Regions from separate parts of the Cellulomonas xiejunii genome, predicted to be linked through region 2. Evidence: riboswitches for the same ligand, from Rfam matches in the RefSeq annotation. Region 2 holds a riboswitch; the other holds the start of a gene.
What was found. A riboswitch is a leader RNA that binds a small molecule or an ion and turns the genes downstream of it on or off. The one in region 2 is predicted to bind glycine.

Region 1 (10,337 bases), 100 kb from region 2:
GGCTGGGCGACGGCCGTCGCCCGGCGCACCGGCGGGGGCATCCTGCCCGCCGCGCGGGACCGGGCGCTCGTCCCCGACCCGGCCGCGGTCGTCGACCTCACGCTGTGGTCGGCGGTGCCGCTGCGTCCCGACGACGCCCTGCCCCTGGTGCGCCCGGCGCTGTCCGGCAGCCGGCTGGCCGCACCCGCGCCGCCCGCCGGCGGTGCCCCCGAGGGCTTCGCCCTGGTCGCGAGGTACGAGTACGACGGCGAGGTCGAGGTGCGCTGCGCCCACTCGCGCGAGGTGCCGGTCGTGCTGTCCACCCTGGACTGGCGCGAGCACGGACCCTGGGGCTACCACGTGACGTGGCACCCGCCGGACCCGCTCGAGCTCGAGGTCCCGCAACCCTCGCAGCTGCACGTCATCGCACGCCAGCGTGTCGCTCCGAGCATCGCGCGGGCCGTCGCGACGCTGTGGCGCACGGTCGGCGGGACGGTCGTCGACGCGGGCGGGTTCGTCGTCCCGCACGAGGAGGTCGACGCCCGGGCGCGCCCGCGCTGAATCCGCGTCGGCAGCACCCCGGGCCCCGAGCCGTCAGACGAACGGCTCCGAGCCCGCAGGCACCAGGTCGACCTCGACGCGGGGTGTCGCACCGCCGCCCTCGGTGAAGATGACCCCGCGCAGCGGCGGCACGTCGTGGTAGTCCCGCCCCCAGCCGAGCACGACGTAGCGGTCGTCGACGAGCTGGTCGTTGGTGGGGTCAGCGTCGAGCCACCCGTACCCCGGGAGCCACACCGACACCCACGCGTGCGACGCGTCGGCGCCGCGCAGCTTGGCACGCCCCGGCAGCGGCCGCGTCTCGATGTACCCCGACGCGTACCGGGCCGGCACGCCGTGCAGCCGCAGCGCCGCGATCATGAGGTGCGCGAAGTCCTGGCACACGCCCGCGCCCTGCGCGAGCAGCTGCGCCTGGGTCGTGTGCACGGTGGTCGACCCGGACCGGTACGTCAGCTCGGTGCGGATGCGGTGCAGCAGGTCGGTCACGACGTCGGCCAGCGGGCGCTCGTCCGCGAACGACGGCGCCGCCCACTGGCGCACCTCGTCGACGAACGTGACGTGCGCCGACGGCAGCACGGCCTCCCGCAGGGCGACGACGCCCGCCGCGTCCGTCCACAGGACACCCAGGTCTGCGGCGCAGACGCCCCGCGCCACGGCCCGCCAGCCCGTGTCGGGCAGGTCCGCGCGGGCCGGGGCGACCCGGCTCACCTCGAGCGTGGACCGCGCCGTCACGACCAACCGCGTGTGCGGCCGTGTCACCCCGAAGTAGGTCGTGGTGTTGCCGAACCAGTCGACGTGCCGGCCCGTGTCGGCCGGCTCGGGGTCGATCGTCAGGGACGTCGCCAGCACACGCTGGTCGGGCAGGTCCCGTGGCGTCAGCGTCGTGCGCCCGTAGGAGTCGGTGACGGGCTGCGCGTACTCGTAGGTGGTGCGGTGCACCAGGTCGTACGCCCGGCCGTTCACAGTGCACCCCCGTCGTCCGGCTCGCCGTAGCCCGAGCCCCACAGGTCGTCGAGGGCCTGGCTGGGCGCGGGCCGCGCGAAGTGCGCGCGCTCGATCTCGTCCGACGCCTCGCGCAGCCGCCACAGCATGGACTCGAGCGCGTCGGCGAGCCGCACGCGCCGCCCGTCGTCGGACACCTCGTTGCCGACGACGACGGTGTCGAGCTCCGCCACCAGGCCCGCGACACCGTGCAGCAGGTGGTCGCGCTGCGCGGCGGAGTGCGGCGCCGGGACCGACTCCAGGTCCACCAGCAGCCGGTCCAGCGCGAACGCGAGGGACCGCGGGTTGGTGCGGTCGTGGACGAGCAGGTCCAGGACGCTCGCGACGTCCGTGCGCGACTGGTGGCGGCGACGGTAGGTGATCGCCGACTCGGTGGCCAGCAGGACCGACTCCAGCAGCAGGTCCTCGACCTCGGCGGACCTGTGCTCGACCAGGGTCGCCTTGAGCACGGCGACCAGACGTTGCGCGCGTTCCAGCCGACGACCCGCGTCGAGCAGGTGCCAGCCGACGTCGCGGGTGAGCCCCTCGGCCGCGATCCCCGAGATCGCGAGCAGGCTCTCCAGGACCCGGTCGAGCGTCGGGCGCAGGCCCGCGGTCACCGAGCCGGGCGGCAGGGGTCCGACGTCGAGCAGCTCGCCGCTGTGCTGCCGCGTCCGCACCCGGGTGCGCTCGTCGCGCAGGGTCCGCTCGATGCGGGCGAGGGGCCCGAACGTGTCGGTGGACAGCTGGTCGCGCACGGTCGCGGCGGCGGCCCCCAGCCGGCGGACGGCGCGCGCCACCGACCCCGGCGTCCGCTGGTCCAGCAGCAGGTCGCGCAGTGCCGGCACGCGGGGGCCGACGTGCTCGACGTCGGGCCGGGCGGCCGCTGCCTGGCCGCCGTCGGGCAGTGCCGCGGGCGTCAGGGTCTGCAGCAGCACCGCGAGCGCCTGACCACCCGCGGTGTCGGGCGTGCGGTGGTAGTCGTCCCAGCGGTCGGCGACGGCCCGCAGCATGCGCACCCCGTCCTCGGCGCGCTCGGCGTACCGGCCCATCCAGTACAGGTTCTCGGCCGCGCGGGGGGAGATGCCGTACGCGGCGGTGCGTGCGACCCCCGCCTCGACGTCCTCCCGCAGCGCCCCGACGGCGGCCGTGGGCGCGGACGTGAGCACCCAGACGTCCTTGGCGCGCGCGCCCGCGGCCGACGACGTCACGACGTGGTCGTCCGCGACGCGCGCCAGCCCACCGGCCATCACCGTGTAGGAACCCGCGTGCGCCACGGCGAACGTCCGCATCACCGCGGCGCGCGGCCCGAGGTCGGCGGGTCCGACGCCGGACACGCCCGGCCGGTCGGTCGCGACGCCCGCGGTGGCGTCCGCCGACTCGGCGCTCGGCCCCACGTGCTCCTGCCCGACCCACCGCCACGGCTCGGCCGCGATCCGCGCCGCCAGCTGCTCGCGCTCCGCGGCCGTCAGCCGCCAGCCGAGCACCGTGGTGCTGCGCGGCCCGTGGACGACGGGCTTGAGGACGAGCTGGTCCAGACGCGCCAGGACGTGCCGCAGGGCCCGCTCCTCGCCGCACCACCACGTGGGCACGGACGCGAGCGTGAGGTCCTGGTCGAGCACGGCCCGCGCGAGACGCGGCAGGTAGCCGAGCAGCGCAGGGTTCTCCAGCACGGACGCCCCGAGGGGGTTCACGACGCTCACCGACCCCTGCCGCACGGCGTGGACCAGCCCGGGGACCCCGAGCCGCGAGCCGGCGCGCAGGTCCAGCGGGTCGCACCAGTCGCTGTCGACGCGCCGCAGGACGACGTCCACGGGCTCGAGACCGTCGATGCCCTGCAGATGGACGCGTCCGGCACGCACGACGAGGTCGCTGCCCTCGACGAGCGGCAGGCCGAGCATCGAGGCGAGGTACGCCTGGTCGAACGCCGTCTCGCTGCCCGGCCCGGGGGACAGCAGCACCGCCCGCGGGTCCTCCCCCGCGGTCGGCGGCGCGACCTCGCGCAGAGCCTTGCGCAGGGCGTGGAAGAACGGCCCGAGCCGCGCGATCGACGCCTGGCGGTACACGGGGGCCAGGACCTGCGCGGTGACGCGCCGGTCCTCCATCGCGTACCCGGCGCCCGACGGCGCCTGCGTGCGGTCGGCGACGACGCACCAACCGCCCGACGCGTCCCGTACGAGGTCCGTCGCCGTGAGGACGAGCTCGCGGCCGCCGGGCAGGCGCAGGCCGTCGACGGCCCGCAGGAACCCGGGGTGCGCGAGGACGGTCGTCGGCGGCAGGATCCGGTCGTCGAGCAGGCGCCGCGAGCCGTACAGGTCGTGCAGGACGGCGTCGAGCAGCTCGGCGCGCTGGACGAGCGCGGCGTCGAGGCGGGCCCACTCGGGCTCGTCGACCACGACGGGCTGCGGGTCGAGGCGCCACTGCTGGTCCCCGTCCGCGTGGTGGGCACCGTACGTGACGCCGTGCTCGGCGAACAGCTGCTCGGCCTGGCGCGCGGCGCGCACCAGGTCGTCGTCGGTCGGCACGGCCCCGGCCGGGAGCCACGTCCAGTCCGGCCGGTGCGTGATCGTCCCGTCGCCCAGGGGGCGCGGCGACGAGAGCAGGTCGGTCACCCCGGCAGTCTGACGCACCGGACCGTCACCGCGCCCCGGCTGACCAGCGGCGCCTGCCAGGGCGCCCGGCCCGTCGCCCGTTCGCCACGCGCGTCGCCCGTGACTCGTCACCCGTGACGGTCGTTTCGTGGCCCGCCGTCGTGCACCGCACGCCCGCGCAGAGCCAGGACCAACGTCCCGTGCCGGCACCGCCACGATGACCGCCAGGCGGGGGCAGCGCCGACCGACCGCCCGACCCCCCACCTGGAGTCCCCTGTGCGCCCGACGCCCCCCCATCACGCATCCCCGCCACGTCCCCGAGCGGCGCGGCCCCACGCGCGCCGCGCCCTGACGACGCTGCTCGCCGCGGCGTTCCTGCTGGTGGGGCTGACGCCCGCGCAGGGCGAGCCCGTCGGCGACGCCCCGACCGCTGACGGCAGCTCGTTCTCGAGCCCGCTGCCGCTGCCGCTGGACGTCCTCGACGGGACCTTCGCCGTCTCGAACGTCGGCCTCACCACGGGGACCGGCTCGGGGCCCACGACGCCGCCGAAGTACCACAACGGCCGGTGGTACGAGTTCGTCGCGCCCGCCACCACCTCCGTGGTCATCACGCTCAACAGCGCCTTCGACAACGCGCTCGAGGTCTGGACGGCGGACGGCGGGCTCGTCGGCGTCAACGACGACGGTGCCGGCTACCCGAACGCGCGCCTGACCGTGCACCTCACCGCGGGCACGGCCTACCGGTTCGCGTTCGCGGCGGTGTCCCCCGGACGCACCGGCGCCGGCACGGTGACGATCCGCCCCGCCGCCGTCCCCTCGGCGCCGACCGACGTCGTGGTGACGCCCGCCGACCGTCAGCTGGACGTCAACTGGACGGCACCGCAGTCGATCGTCGCGGGGTGGGACGTCTACTGCGCGGCGTCGGGAGGCGCGGCAGCGCCCTGCGGCACCGCGGGCGCCGCCAGCACGTCGACGACGATCACAGGCCTGACCAACGGCACCACGTACGACCTCACGATCGTCGGCCGGAACTCCCTCGGGGCAGGTCAGGGCAGCACGCCGGTGTCCGCCACCCCGCGCGCGACCACGGACGTGACGCTGGCGACCGATCCCGTGTCCCTGGTGAGCGGTGAGCCGTTCGACGTCGCAGCGACGTTCACCCGCTCCGACGGCGTCCCGGTCACCGGCACGGCGACCTTCTCCATCGGCGACGCGACCTACGGCGTGACCATCGAGGACGGGACCGCGAGGATCGTGGGCCTCGAGATGCCCGCCGGCGCCTGGCCCGTGTCGGTGAACCTGCCGGCGGCGGACGACCGCACCGCGGCCACCACGAGCGGGTCGCTCGTCGTCGACCGTGCGGCACAGACCGTCACGCTCGACCCCATCGGCTCCCTGACGTACGGCGACGCGCCGGTCACCGTGGCGGGCACCGCCACCTCCGGCGGAGCGCTGACCTTCACCGGCACCGGCGCCTGCACCGTCGACGGGACGACCCTGACCGTCGTGGCCGCCGGCGACTGCACCGTCACCGCCGCCCAGGCCGGCACCACCGAGATCCACCCCGCGACCGCGGACCGCACCGTGACGGTCGCGCAGGCGCCGCAGAGCATCTCCCTCGAACTCCCGGCGCTGGTCTACGACGAGACGGCCCCGGTCGTCGTGTCGTCCTCGCTCGACCTGCCCGTGGACCTCACGGCGTCCGGCGCGTGCGTCCTGACCGACGGCGACCTCACCGCGACCGACGTCGGCCCGTGCACCGTGACCGCCACACAGGCGGGGACGGACGACGTCGCCGCAGCCACGCCCGTCACGCTGACCACCGAGGTCGGGCGTCGCCCGCAGGAGGTCACGATCGCGCCGATCGCCGACCTGCTGTTCTCCGTCGGCCCCGTCGCGCTCACCGCCTCGTCGTCGCTCGGCCTGCCGGTCACACTCGTGGGCGAGGGCGCCTGCGTCGTCGTCGACGGGGCGTTGCACACCATCGCCTCGGGCGAGTGCACGATCACGGCCGAGCAGGCCGGGGACGCGTACACGCTGCCGGCCGTCGCCTCGACGACGATCCGCGTCGTGGGGACCGGCACGTCGGCCTCCCTGCAGCTCGACGCCGGGCTCGGCGCACCGGCGGCCGGCGCGTCGGCCACCGTCCGGGCGGTCGGCATGCTCCCCGGCTCCGAGCTCGTCGTCACGGTCTACTCGACCCCGCGCGAGCTGGCCCGCGTGACCGTGGGCGCCGACGGCACCGCGGGCGCGACGGTCGTCCTGCCCGCCGGTCTCGAGGCCGGCGACCACCGGCTCGTCGCCGCGGGTGTCGGGCTCGACGGCGCCGCGGCCTCCGCCGAGCTGGGCTTCGCTGTCGACGCCTCCGGCCGGCTCGTGCGGATCGGCGACAGCGTGCTCGTCCGCGCGGCCGCCCTGGCCGTGACGGGGACGGACGGCACCCTGCCGGTCGCGACGCTCGCCGTCGTCTGGCTGCTGCTCGGTGCCGCGCTCGTCGCGTGGCGTCGTCGCGTCGCGTGATCACGCGGGAATGACGACAGCGGGTGCCGGGCGTCACGCCCGGCACCCGCTGTCGTTCGTCGTCAGGACGGCTGCACGACCACGGCGCCGTAGCCGAACAGCGCGGGAGTGAGCTCGAGCGCCACGTCGCCCGGCTCGGCGACCGCGAACGCGATGTTGAAGTGGATGCTCGCGCCGGCGGGGATGCTGACGTCGGGCCCGGTCAGGGCGACCCCCTGGTCGGGGTCCCAGACGGCCGTCGCCGGCTGACCGGCCGACGTCGCGCTCACCTGCAGCGTGTTGGGCCGGAACGCCTCGTCGGTGCGGTTGGTGATGACGACCTGCATCTTGACGGGGACACCCGCGTCGACGCCCGTCGCGTTGTCGCTGGGCGTGTACCGCTGCGGCGCGTTGACGGCGACCTCGAGGCCGTCGCCGTAGGAGTGCGGGTCGCCGTAGCGGACGACCGTGCCGGGCTGCTCACGGATCTCGGTGATGGTCCGGTCGGCGGTGCCCTCCCCGGCGCTGGACGTGGGGGTGGAGGGCACGATGATCCGGAAGGCGACGAGCGCCGCGACCACGGCGACGACCGCGAGCAGGGCGCCCACGATGAGAACGGCGCGGCTGTGCCCGTCGGGCTCGTCGGCCAGGGACGTGGCGGTCGAGGGCGGCGTCGCGATGGCAGAGACGCCGAACCCGGCGGTCGGCACGCCGGAGCGGGGGGTGGGGACGGCGCTGAACGTGGGAGGTCGGGCACTCCTGGCGTCCGGACGTTCGGTGGTCACGCGTCGTCTCCCTGGCTCGGCGGCGACGGCGCTGCCGAGCGGTCCGGCGCGCCGTCAGGACGGGGCCCTCCGGGTGAGCCGCGGCAGGCGTGGCTGTGCAGCTCGAGACGGTCGGAGGGAAGGCCGAGACGCTCCGCGTGCGTCGTCGACCGGGCCGAAACTAGCGCCCGGATTGTCCGAAACTTCGCCCTAAACGCTTCGGACGGCCGGACTCACATCCCCCTCTCACGAGGTGACATCGCTCCGTGGCTCCAGTCGTCGCGCCCTGCGGCCGGGCGGCCGCCGCTGGGCGGACGGCGGGCGCCCGTCCCGCGGCGAGCGGATACAGTCGTCCGGACAACTGAAGACGCCGACGAGCTGTGGCGGGAGAGCCCGCCGGAGCGGGCGCCGAAGGAGCAACCTCCCCGGGAATCTCTCAGGCCACCGAACCGCCGCAGCAAGGCAACTCTGGAAAGCGACCCCACGGGGTCCACCGACGGTGCAGGCGAGCCCACGGCTCGCGAAAGCTCTCAGGTCCGATGACAGAGCGGGGAAACACCGCCCGCTCACGCGACCCGTCGCGCTGGCCTCCAGGAGCCCTTCGTGGCCGTCGTCACCCCGTCACGCCCGCACGCGCCCGCCGTCCTCGCCCCCGCCGTCCTCGCCCCCGCCGTCCTCGCCCCCGAGGTCCGCGCACCCGACGCCCTCGTCCCCGACGTCCGTGCACCGCGCCCGCACCGCCGGTTCGGCCTGGTCGCCATCGTCGTGTCCGCGGCCGCCATGGGGACCGCCGGGATGTTCGGGCGTCTGGCAGCGCCGCCCGGCGCGGTCGTCGGCGAGGCGCTGACGCTGGGTCGCATGGTGGTCGGTGCGCTCGCCATGCTCGTCGTCCTGGCCGCCACGCGGCACCTCGGCAGGCTGCGCCGCACCCGCGTGACCCCGTCCGTCGTGCTCGGCGGCGTGCTGCTGGGCCTCTCGCTCGCGACGTACCTGTCGTCGGCCGTGCTCGTGGACCTCACGCTGGCCGTCGTCCTGCACTACCTCGGCCCCGTCGTGGCGACCGTGCTCGCGGTGACCGTGCTCAAGGAGCGCGTCGGCCCGGCCGACGTGGTCTGCCTGGTCGTCGCCTTCGCCGGGATGCTGCTGGCCGCGGGGCTGGTGGGCGGCACGCCCCGGTCGGCGTCCGACGGGTACGCGCTGGGCGTCGGGCTGGGCATCGCCTCGGGCGTCCTGTACGGCGGGGCGCTGCTGTGCTACCGGTACCGCACGGACATGCCGTCCGACGTGCGCAGCTTCTGGACCTTCGTGTTCGGCGCCGTCGGCTCCGGCGCCATGGTCGCGGTCACCCGGCCCGACGTCTCGGGCATGACCGCGACGCACTGGGCGTGGGCCGGCGCGTTCTTCCTCGTGTGCGGCGTGCTGGCGCTCAGCCTGCTGGTCGTCGCCGGCAAGCACCTGCGCGCCGTCGAGCTGTCGTCGATGTCGTACCTGGAGGTCGTCGTCGCGGTGATGGTGGGTGCCGCGGTGTTCGGTGAGACGGTCTCCGCGCTCGCCGCGGCCGGCGTCGTGCTCGTCGTCGCGGCGGCGCTGCTGCCGCTGCTGACCTCGGCCCTCGGGCGACGTCCGCGGGGCAGGGACGCCCGGGTCGCCGCTCCGGGGCGTCGCCGCCAGCACGGCCGCAGGGGCGGCACCGCTGCCGGTGCCGCCCCTGCGTTGTGCGCGCGCCTGTGCGGGCGCGCGGTGGAGGTCAGGGCGCGGTGAAGACCAGCGGCTCGTAGCCGGCGATCGCCGGGACGAGCGTCAGCGTGACGTCGTCCGGGTCCTGCACGACGAACGCGAGGTCGAACGCGACGACGTCCGCGCGGCCCAGGGCGTGGCCGGGGCCGGTGAGCTCGACGCGGGAGCCGGGGTCGAGGATCTGCGCGGCCTCCTCGCCGTCGGAGACGACCGTGACCTCGAGGGTGTTGGGGACGAACTCGCCGCTCGTGCCGTTGACGACGTAGACGCGGACCTTGACGGGCTCGCCGTCGACGCCCTCGGCGCCGTCGGCGGACGCCGAGGGGACGAACGCGGTCGGCTTCTCGACCTCGACGGCCAGGCCGTTGCTGTACGCGAACGACTGGCCGAACGTCGTCTCCCCACCCTTGTAGGTGGTGCGCTCGGCCGGCTTGTCGCTGCCGCCCGCGCTCGCGGTGGACGTGCAGGCTGCTGCGGCGAGCAGGGCTGCCGCGGCGACGGCCACGACGACGGTTCGACGACGGGCAGGGGTCGAGCTGGTCACAGGTGCTCCTCGGGTCGGCGTACCGGACGCAGCCGGGCCGACGCACGAGTTACCCGCGCACCGGACGACGCGCGGAGCGCGACGACCACGACCCGGCGCGGCGGTGCGGGGGGCGCGACACGTGCCGGCGTCGATCTCCCCCTGGGCCGTCGCCAACGTAGCATCGCCGGTTCGGACGCCGATGGCCTGCGAGAAACGCCGCGAAAGTCTCGTGACCTGCGCCGACACTGTCGTCTTCGCGTCCGGACCCCCTGCGTGCTGGGCCGCCTGGGTGACGCCCGGAAGGTCCCCTCGTCACAAGATCTTCACACGCTGTCCAAGTAATGGGACGAATCGCGTCCGTGGCTCGCTCACCGGGTCACCCGGTCGACGAGCTCGACGAGCTGAGCCACGTCCCGGTCCCCGTCCAGCACCCCCAGCAGCGCCCCGGCCTCGGCGCGCAGGTCGGCCGCGCTGACCACCGTGGACCACGGCCCACCCAGGAGCCGGTCCGTCAGCAGCGCGACGACCAGGTCCTGACGCAGGCGGGGCGACGCCTCGCGGGGCGACGCGGCGTCGGCGGACCGGGCCAGGGTCCCGGAGCGCTCGACCGGCTCGCCTGCGTCGTCGAGGTAGCGCACCGTCGCCGTGACGAAGGGCCGCTCGGACCGGCCCTCGCGGAGCGCCACCTCGTACAGCGCGGTC
Region 2 (10,337 bases):
CGACGTGCGCGCGAGCATCCGGCGGCACCAGCAGATGGTGGACGACGCGCTGACCGAACGGCTGCCGAGCGCACGGTGGCGGCGGCCGGAGGCGACGTACTTCGCGTGGCTCGACGTCCGCGACACGCCGGCCGTCGCCGGCAGCGGCACGGACCCCGCGCGACTCCTGCTGCACCGCGGTCGGCTGGCGGTGAACCCTGGCCCGACGTTCGGTGACGAGGGCGCCGGTCACGTCCGGCTCAACCTGGCGACGTCACCGGAGATCCTCGCCGACGCCCTGGACCGTCTGGTGACGACGCTCGCCGCTCGCGCCTGACGCGACAGTCCTGAGCGGCGGCGCACAGCGAGTGGATCGCACTCTCACGCCCCTCCGGGGGGGCAGGCGGCGGCGCACAGCGACTGGATCGCACTCTCACGCCCCTCCTGGGGGCGTGAGAGTGCGATCCAGTGCTTGTCGGAGGGGCGTGTCAGTCCGCCGACGCCGGCTCGGGTGCTGCGATCGAAGCCTGTGCGGCACCGTGCTGGACCTCGATGCGACGCGGCTTGGCCTCCTCCGCCACCGGGATGGTCAGCGTGAGGACGCCGTCGTCGTACGTCGCGTTGATGCGGTCGAGCGCGAGGCCGCGGCCGACGGTCAGCTGGCGGGCGTAGGTGCCGACGGGCCGCTCCTTGGCGAGCCACTGCACGTCGCTCTCGGTGCGCGGCGTGCGCTGCGCCCGGATGGTCAGGGTGCGGTCGTCCACGTTCACGTCGATGGTGCCCGGGTCGGCGCCCGGCAGGTCGACGTGCAGGACGTAGTGGTCACCGTCGCGGTACAGGTCCATCGGCATCGTCGCCGACGCGCGGTCGGACGCGAGGACCTGCGCAAGCACGCGGTCCATCTCACGGAACGGGTCGAAACGAGTAGCCATCACCCATCACCTCCTCGACGTGGGTCCGGTCCTCCCGGCTCCCGGTGCTGTGCCGGCGGCCTCTGCCGCCGGTTGGCTACACGTCAACAGTTAGCACTCTCGCGCGGAGAGTGCCAAGTGGAAGATGTCGATATTTCGCCCAGAGCGAACAAGCGTCAGGCGGAGCGGCCCATGGAGCGCCGGTCCTCGCGCGCGAAGCCCGCGACGAAGTCGACCAGGCCCTCGACGATCCGCACGTCGGCATCGAGCCACGGCACGTCGAGCCACTGGCCCGCGGGCAGCCAGCGCAGCTCGTCGTGCTCGACGAGCGGCTCGGGCCCACCCTCCAGCACCTCGGCGAACCACAGCCGCATGACGTACTGGTCGGACAGGACCCACGCGCCGTCGTCCGGGCCGAGGAGCTCGACACCGAGCCCCACGCGCACACCGAGCTCCTCACGCAGCTCCCGGTGCAGCGCCTCTTCGGGCGTCTCACCTGCCTCGACCTTGCCCCCGGGGAACTCCCAGCGCCCCGCGAGGCTGGCGGGCGTCGCCCGCCGCGCCGCGAGCAGGAGCTGCGGGTCGTCGAGATCGTCGACCACGGCCGCTGCCACGACGAGCACAGGAGTCATGCACCGAGTCTGCCAGTCCTCTGTCACAGCCGGATCACGACGATGTGATCGGCCGTTCGCGTCGTGTGCTCAGCCGGGGAGGTCCGGCCGGGCGGGACGCGCGTGCTGGTGGTACGGGTACGGAGGGATCCCTCCCGCCCCTCCGTGGGGCGGTGACGCGTCAGCGGATGCCGTTGGCCTCGGCCCACGCGACCGCCTCGGCACGCGTGGAGGCGCCGATCTTGCGGTAGACGCTGCGCACCTGCGACTTGACGGTGTTGCGGGTGACGAACAGCCGCGTGGCGATCTCCTCGAGCGTGACGTCCTCGGTCAGCTCGGCCAGCACGACCCGCTCGCGTCGGGTGAGGGAGTGAGCCCCCAGCAGGTGCGGGTTCAAGGCGGTGTCCAGCATGCTCATGATGTCCTCCGGTGGGCGGCGGGTCCGGTCTCTCCGGGCTCGCGTGGGCTGCGTACCGGATGAGAGCGGCGCGCGTCGTGGGTATGACGCGACTTTCGCCGGTTTCTCTGAATCACCGTGAGTTCCCCCCCGCGGTGCCGATCGCTGCACCTGTCATGACGCCGGTCCGAGCCCTCTGATACATCGCGGTCGGAACGCCGTCACCAGCACTGTGCGTCACATCACCCGTTCGGGCAAGCACCCGGACGCATGGACAACTGTCCAGCACTCACCCACCCGGCCCAACCGGTAGGTGCCATCACCCACGAACGGCTCACGGGTTGAGCGCTGCGTACTCCTCGGCCGACAGGAGAGGGCCCGTGGACGTGACGTCGACGCGCAGCAGCCACCCCTCGCCGTAAGGGTCCGCGTTGACCAGCGAGGGGTCGTCGACGACCGCGCCGTTGACCTCGACGACGGTCCCGGAGACGGGCGAGAACAGCTCGGAGACCGACTTGGTCGACTCGATCTCCCCGATGACGGCGCCCGCCTCGATCGTGGAGCCCACACTCGGCAGCTCGACGAAGACGATGTCGCCCAGGGCGTCGGCGGCGACCGCCGTGATGCCGACCGTGACGGGCGACGACGCGTCGACCCACTCGTGCTCGGCGGTGTACTCCAGCGTCGTGGGCAGCTCGGCGGCCATGAGGGCTCCTGTCGGGTCGGGTGGTGCGGGCGTGCGGGCGGACCGGGTGCGGCGGACCGTCACCGAGGACGACGGTAGAAGGGAAGGGGCACCACGCGCACGGGTTCACGCCGTCCGCGCACGTCGACCGCGAGCTCGGCCCCCTCGGCGCTCATCTCCGGCGTCACGTACGCCATCGCCACGGGGTACCCGAGCGTGGGCGACGGCGCACCGGACGTGACCGTGCCGACGACCGGCGCGTCGGGCTGCGTGGACGCGAGCACGTCGTACCCGTGCCGCGCGGCGCGACGCCCCAGACCCTGCAGCCCCACGAGGACGCGCGCGGGTGCCGAGTGCGCCCGCGCGGCGAGCGCATCGCGCCCGACGAACGGCAGGGGCGCGCCGTCGGCGTCGACCTTGTCGAGCTTGACGACACGCCCCAGGCCCGCGTCGTGCGGCGTCGTCGTGCGGTCCAGCTCGTTGCCGTACAGCGGCATGCCGGCCTCCAGGCGCAGCGAGTCGCGCGCCGACAGGCCCGCGGGGACGATCCCGTGGTCGGCACCGGCGGCGAGCAGGGCACGCCACAGGGCCGGTGCGCCCGCCGCGTCGACGAAGAACTCGAAGCCGTCCTCGCCCGTGTAACCGGTGCGCGCGACCAGCACCGGAGCCCCCTCGAACTGCATCGGCAGGCACGCGTAGTAGCGCAGCGTCGCAGGGCTCACGTCGGCGGGGCCGGCCGGGTCCGCCGTCAGGCCGGCCAGCGCCTCGACCACGTCGAGCGCACGCGGCCCCTGCACCGCCACGAGCGCCGTCGCGGCAGAGCGGTCGACGACGTGGGCGTCGAGACCCGTCCCGGCCGCACGCTCGCGCAGCTCGGTGAGCACGACGTCGTGGTTCGACGCGTTGGCGACGACGAGGTACTCCTCCTCGCCCGTGCGGTACACGACGAGGTCGTCGATGACGCCGCCGTCGGGCTGGACGATCATCGTGTACCGCGCACCGGGCACCCGCAGGCCCGTGAGGTTGCCGACGAGCGCGAGGTCGAGGAACGCGCCGGCCTGCGGCCCGGTGACCGCGATCTCCCCCATGTGCGAGAGGTCGAACAGGCCGGCGGCCGTGCGGACCGCCGTGTGCTCGGCGAGGTCGGACGTGTACCGCAGCGGCATCTGCCAGCCCGCGAAGGCGGTGAGCGACGCGCCCAGGGCGACGTGCTCGTCGTGCAGGGGCGAGCGCAGCTCGGTCATCGGGGCTCCCGTGGTGAGGTCGGGCCGGAGGTCGGCGGTCATCGCACGTCGTCCGCGTACGCCTCGACGGGCGGGCACGAGCAGACGAGGTGCCGGTCGCCGCGGGCGCCGTCGATGCGACGCACGGGCGGCCAGTACTTGTCGGCGCGCAGCGAGGCGAGGGGGAACGCGGCCAGCTCACGGCCGTACGGCTGCTCCCAGACGTCCGCGCTGACGGACGCCGCCGTGTGCGGCGCCTGGCGCAGCGGTGAGCCCGCCAGCGGCCAGCGGCCGTCCGCGACGCCCGCGATCTCGCCGCGGATCGCGACCATCGCGTCGACGAACCGGTCGAGCTCGACGAGGTCCTCGCTCTCGGTCGGCTCGATCATGAGGGTGCCCGGGACCGGGAACGACAGCGTGGGCGCGTGGAAGCCGTAGTCCATGAGCCGCTTGGCGACGTCCTCGGCGGTGACGCCCGTGGCCTTCGTCAGGGGACGCAGGTCGAGGATGCACTCGTGCGCGACCAGGCCGCCCGGGCCGGCGTAGAGGACCGGGAAGTGCTCGCGCAGGCGCGTGGCCAGGTAGTTCGCCGCCAGCACGGCCGTCTCGGTCGCGCGGCGCAGGCCGTCGGGACCCATGAGCGCGACGTACGCCCACGAGATCGGCAGGATGCCGGCCGAGCCCCAGGGCGCAGCCGAGACGGGCGCGACGACGGAGCCGGCCGCACCCGGCGTCGGGTCGCCCGGCAGGTACGGCGCGAGGTGCGCCGCGACCGCCACCGGCCCGACCCCCGGGCCGCCGCCGCCGTGCGGGATGCAGAAGGTCTTGTGCAGGTTCAGGTGGGAGACGTCCCCGCCGAGCTCGGCCGGACGGGCCAGCCCGACGAGCGCGTTGAGGTTGGCGCCGTCGATGTAGACCTGCCCGCCGGCGGCGTGCACCAGGTCGCAGACCTCACGCACGTGCGCCTCGTAGACGCCGTGCGTCGAGGGGTACGTGATCATGATCGCCGCGACGCGCGGGCCGTGCTGGTCGAGCTTGGCGCGCAGGTCCGCGAGGTCGACCTCGCCGTCCTCGGCCGTCGCGACGACGACGACCTTGAGGCCCGCGAGCGCGGCCGACGCCGCGTTGGTGCCGTGCGCCGAGGCGGGGATGAGGCAGATGTCGCGGTGCTCGGCACCCTCGGGCCGGGTGGCCTCGTGGTACGCGTGGATGGCGAGCAGACCGGCGAGCTCGCCCTGCGACCCCGCGTTGGGCTGCACGCTCACCGCGGCGTAGCCCGTGATCTCGGCGAGCCAGCCCTGCAGCTCGGCGACCAGGGCCGCGTAGCCCCGCGTCTGGTCGGCGGGGGCGTACGGGTGGACGTCCGCGAACTGCGGCCAGGAGATGGGCTCCATCTCGGCCGTCGCGTTGAGCTTCATGGTGCACGAGCCCAGCGGGATCATCGTGCGGTCGAGCGCGAGGTCCTTGTCGGACAGGCGGCGCAGGTAGCGCAGCATCGCCGTCTCGGAACGATTCACGTGGAACACCGGGTGCGTGAGGTAGTCGGTGGTCCGCAGCAGCTCGGCGCGCGGCACGGTGGGGCCGCCCCCGAACGCGCCGAACGAGACGGTCCCGTCGGCCGCGACCGGGGCGGTGGTGACGCCCGCGACGACGAACGCGCCCAGCACCGCCACCACGTCGTCCGCCGTCGTCGTCTCGTCGCACGCGACCTGCACGTGGTCGGCGTCGGCGACCCACACGTTGATGCCCGCGTCGGCAGCGGCCCGTGCCACGTCCGCCGCACGGCCCGGCACGTGCGCGCGCACGGTGTCGAAGACGTCGTCGTGGACGACCGTCACGCCCAGGTCGCGCAGCCCGCGCTGCACGCCTCGCGCGTGCCCGTGCACCCGCCGCGCGATCGCCCGCAGCCCGTCCGGCCCGTGGTAGACCGCGTACATCGACGCGACGATCGCGAGCAGCGCCTGCGCCGTGCAGATGTTGCTCGTGGCCTTCTCACGGCGGATGTGCTGCTCGCGGGTCTGCAGCGCGAGCCGGTAGGCCGGGGCGCCGTCGGCGTCGACGGACACCCCCACGAGGCGCCCGGGCAGCGTGCGCTCGAGCCCGGTGCGCACCGCCATGAACGCGGCGTGCGGGCCGCCGCCGAACAGCGGGACACCGAACCGCTGCGCCGAGCCGACCGCGACGTCCGCACCCAGCTCGCCCGGCGACGTCACGAGCGTCAGCGCGAGCAGGTCCGCGGCCACCGTGACGAGAGCCCCGCGGTCCTTGGCCGCGGCGACCAGCGGGCGCAGGTCCCGCAGCGCGCCCGACGCGCCCACCTGCTGCACGACGACGCCGACCAGCGGCCCGTCGACCTCCGGCAACCCGTCGGTGAGGTCCGCGACGACCACCGGCAGGCCGACCGCCTGCGCGCGCCCGCAGGCGACGGCCAGCGACTGGCCGAACAGGTCGGCGTCCAGCACGACCGTGCCCGTCGTCGCGCGCGACGCCCGCCACATGAGCGCGACCGCCTCCGCGACGGCCGTCGCCTCGTCGAGCAGCGACGCGTTCGCCACGTCGAGGCCGGTGAGGTCGGACACGACGGTCTGGAAGTTCAGCAGCGCCTCGAGGCGGCCCTGCGAGATCTCCGGCTGGTACGGCGTGTACGCCGTGTACCAGGCGGGCGACTCCAGGACGTTGCGGCGGATCACCGCGGGCGTCACCGTCCCGTAGTAACCCTGGCCGATCATGGGCCGCAGGACGGCGTTGCGCGACGCCACGTCGCGCAGCGCGGCGAGCACCTGCTCCTCGGAGCGCGCCGGCGGCAGGTCCAGCGGACGGTCCGTGCGGATCGCGGCGGGCACGGCGGCGTCGACCAGCGCGTCGAGGCTGTCGTACCCGAGCGCGGCGAGCATGCGGGCCGTCTCGTCGCCGCGGGGGCCGATGTGCCGGTCGGGGAAGCCATCCGCGGCGGGCGAGCGGACGGGTCCGGTGGGTGCGGGCGCGGCGGGGGCCACGGACGGCACGTCGAGGTCGGTCACGGGCTGCTCCACGGGGTCGTCCGGACGTGGTGGTCCACGCACCGGGACGGACAGGGGCTTCCCCGCTCTGTCATCCACCCCGCACGGGGTGACCTGAGAGTTTGGCCGGTCCGCCATGAGCGTCGACCCGCGGGCCGATGCTCCGGGGCGCGCCGGCTTGCACCGTCGGTGGGCACCGGACCTGGCCGGCGCCGCTTTCCAGAGTTGCCTGGCCGTGGCGGTACGGGTGCCTGAGAGATTCGGAGGGGAGCTTGCTCCTTCGGCGTCCCGCTCAGCCGCCTCGCGGGCGGCCGACGGGAGCTCTCCCGCCGCGGTTCGAGCAGCGTGTTGAGTTGTGCGGTCAGCCTACGGCACCGGTCTCGCCGGGAGCAGGAGACCCACGACCCCATCGGCGCCGGGAAGGTCCGCGCAGATCGTCCCGGCGAACACCTTCTGCAGACACGCGCGCCGCCGCGGGCGACGGCCAGGCGGGAAGGAACCGGTCGAACCGCAGGTATTGACGTTAAACCTCCGACACGACAGCATTCGGACAACCCGTTCCTGCAGCGTTGCAGATTGCGGGCACGTCGTGGACGTCGAGGGCGTCCGCGTCCTTCCGGAGGGGGAAGCATCCTGGTCGGCTCTCGACGCGGAGAGCGGGTCCGCTGCGCCCACCTGCCGGTCGGCGACAGAGGAGAGGAATCGATGGGGATGACTCGAAGAGGACCAGCAGGACACCGACGCACGGCCGCCGTGGTCACCGGTGCAGCGCTCGTGATGGGAGGTGCTGCCGTGGCACCGGCCGCAGCAGCAGAGGGAGTTTCGCCTGACCCGTGGGTGTCCGTGACGCCCGAGGGGTACCACCGCTTCACTGTGCCGCAGGCGGAGGTGGAGCAGATCGTCGGGTCGCGGCCCGCGGTGATGGAGCTGCAGGGCAACATCGGGCCGAGCGGCACGTGGTCCGACCTGGCGATGGACCCCAGCGGCACGGACTACCCGACGCAGGTCGGCATCCTCGAGCCGGGCCTGTACTACTACCAGTACACGGCGACGTTCGAGGACCGGACCAAGAAGTCGTTCCGCAACCCCTCGACCGAGGTCGCGGTCACGTCGCACCCGACGTGGAACACGTTCTTCGTCCCCGGCCCGCAGGTCCAGTGGATGTCCGACGTGGCCAACGGCGGCGACGTCGCCGAGCTGGCGTACGACAGCCCCGTCGCGGACGACGAGCGCACGACGCTCGTGTGGACGCCGCCCGGCTACGACGCCGAGCGCGCCGACGCGTACCCCGTGCTGTACCTGCTGGCCGACGGCACGCAGAGCGCGCAGGAGTGGGCCGAGCTGGGCCGTGCGCCGCAGGTGCTCGACAACCTCGCGGCCGAGGGCCGGCTGGCGGACATGGTCGTCGTCATGGCGGACGTGCGCGGCGCCGACCCGCGCACCGAGCTGCTCGACGGTGTCGTCGCGGCAGCCCGCGACGCGTACAACGTGGCCGACGACGCCGCCGGGCAGGCCGTGGCCGGCATCGGCGACGGCGCGCACCACGCCCTGACGGTGCTGCGCACGGACCCCGGCGTCTTCGGCGAGGTCGGGTCGTTCTCCGGGCGCCTGACCGGCTCGATCAGCGCCACCACGGCGCGGGAGATCAACGAGGGCACCGACCGTCTGCGCGTCTACGTGGGCAACGTGCTGGACCCCGCGTACAACCAGACGCACGACCTGCTGCGCACGCTCGAGCGTGCCGGCGTCGACCACGAGTTCGACGGCGTCGACCCCGACTCCGGTGGCACGTGGGACACGTGGCGCGAGGGGCTTCGCGACTTCGCGTCGCGCGTGTTCCAGGACGACGCGGGCCACGGTCCGCGCGAGGGGCACCGCCCGCTGGACGAGAAGTACACGCCGCCGGCGACGGGCTCGATCACGACGCCGCACGTCGACGACGACGGCATCGTCACCTTCGAGACGGGCACGCAGTTCGCCGACGCGAAGGACGTCACGGTCTGGGCCAACTGGGCACCGAACGGTGCATGGTTCCGCGTCCCGATGACGAAGGTCGGCGACCGCTGGCGCCTGTCGATGGGGCCGCTCGACGGCTTCTACTACTACCGGTACGTCGTCGACGGCGTCGACGTGAAGGACCCCGAGGACAAGGTCAACACGCTCACCGGCGTGAGCCCGCTGTTCGTCCCGGGTGAGACGGACCGCATGCTCGCCGACGTGCCCGCGGACGAACGGGGCGAGGTCTCCGTGCTGACGTACGACAGCAAGGTGGCGAACGAGGAGCGCAAGGCGTACGTCTGGACGCCCAAGGGCTACGACCCGAACCGGGCCGAGCCGTACCCCGTGCTGTACCTCAACCACGGCGGCGGGCAGAACTACGGCGACTGGGTCGAGGTGGGCCGCGCGCCGCAGATCCTCGACAACTACATGCGGGACGGCGCGATCGTCCCGATGGTCGTCGTCATGGGCAACGGCAACTCGCCCGACTTCCCCGCGGAGCTGATGGAGAACCTCGCACCCGCTGCGCGGGCGCAGTACAACATCGCGGACGACGCCGCAGGTCAGGCCATCGCCGGTCTGTCGATGGGCGCGATGAACACGCTCAACACGTGGCTGACCCGGCCCGGGCAGTTCGGGTGGATGGGCGCGTTCTCGGGTGGGCTGTTCTTCAACACCCCGCAGTTCGACCCGGCCGCAGTCAACGCCGAGACGCGGCTGGCGCGCGTCTACACCGGTGACAAGACCGACTTCACCTACCAGGCGACGATGGACCTCCTGAACCTGCTGGAGACCAACGGGATCCACCACGAGTTCGCCGGCGTCACGCAGGGCCCGCACGGGTTCGACGTGTGGTCGAAGAACCTCGTCGACCTGCTGCCGCGGCTGTTCCGCGACCCGCAGACCACGCAGGGCGTGGAGCTGCGGGCCGTGGTCCCCGAGGGCGAGGACGGCGTCCTGGCGCTGTCGGTCGCCGACGACGGGTCGGGCGTCACGCTCGACGGGCCGCAGAACACGGGCACCGCGCTGCGGTTCCGCGGCCAGCTGCCGACGGTGACGGTCACCGACTCGCGCTCGGTCACGCAGGCCGGTGTCACCGGCTGGGCGGTCACGGGGCAGGCGTACTCGTTCGACTCCGGGTCGCGTCTCCTCGACGCGAAGCACCTGGGGTGGACGCCGCGCATCGAGACCCCGCGTGCGGGGCTGGTCGCGGGTGACGCCCGTGCGACCGCGCTCGACGGGGGCGAGGGCCTGGTCGTCCCGGGCCGCCTGGCCTCCGCAACGCCCGAGGGCCGGGTCGGGTCTGCCACCATCGGCGCGGACCTCGTGCTCGACGTCCCGGTGGACACGCGACCGGGTGAGTACACAGGCACGTTGAGCCTGTCGCTGTTCCCGGTCGACTGACCGGAGCCGAGCTCGTACTTCGGCGGCCCATGGCCCGCCAGAAGCCGCCGAAGTACGGGCTCGGCACCCCGACCGTCTGTGAAGGAAGTCTCTGTGCGCATCTTGGGTCGTGCTGTCGTCGTCGCGGTGC

Region 1: it holds a riboswitch for glycine, as region 2 does, so the genes downstream of both, NP048_RS00955 (DMT family transporter) here and gcvP (aminomethyl-transferring glycine dehydrogenase) in region 2, are expected to answer to the same signal.

The regions. Positions count from the first base shown of each region.
Region 1 is NZ_CP101987.1:207,243-217,579, reverse strand. It holds gene NP048_RS00980 (hypothetical protein) at 1-540, shown strand, start outside; gene NP048_RS00975 (transglutaminase family protein) at 574-1,500, opposite strand; gene NP048_RS00970 (circularly permuted type 2 ATP-grasp protein) at 1,497-4,130, opposite strand; gene NP048_RS00965 (fibronectin type III domain-containing protein) at 4,386-6,629, shown strand; gene NP048_RS00960 (hypothetical protein) at 6,692-7,393, opposite strand; glycine riboswitch at 7,747-7,834, shown strand; glycine riboswitch at 7,836-7,928, shown strand; gene NP048_RS00955 (DMT family transporter) at 7,976-9,133, shown strand; gene NP048_RS00950 (hypothetical protein) at 9,120-9,653, opposite strand; gene NP048_RS00945 (vWA domain-containing protein) at 10,004-10,337, opposite strand, start outside.
Region 2 is NZ_CP101987.1:103,499-113,835, reverse strand. It holds gene NP048_RS00520 (MalY/PatB family protein) at 1-316, shown strand, start outside; gene NP048_RS00515 (Hsp20/alpha crystallin family protein) at 468-911, opposite strand; gene NP048_RS00510 ((deoxy)nucleoside triphosphate pyrophosphohydrolase) at 1,067-1,522, opposite strand; gene NP048_RS00505 (helix-turn-helix domain-containing protein) at 1,683-1,919, opposite strand; gene gcvH (glycine cleavage system protein GcvH) at 2,233-2,604, opposite strand; gene gcvT (glycine cleavage system aminomethyltransferase GcvT) at 2,664-3,869, opposite strand; gene gcvP (aminomethyl-transferring glycine dehydrogenase) at 3,866-6,802, opposite strand; glycine riboswitch at 7,035-7,144, opposite strand; gene NP048_RS00485 (alpha/beta hydrolase-fold protein) at 7,649-10,207, shown strand; gene NP048_RS00480 (COG1470 family protein) at 10,301-10,337, shown strand, end outside.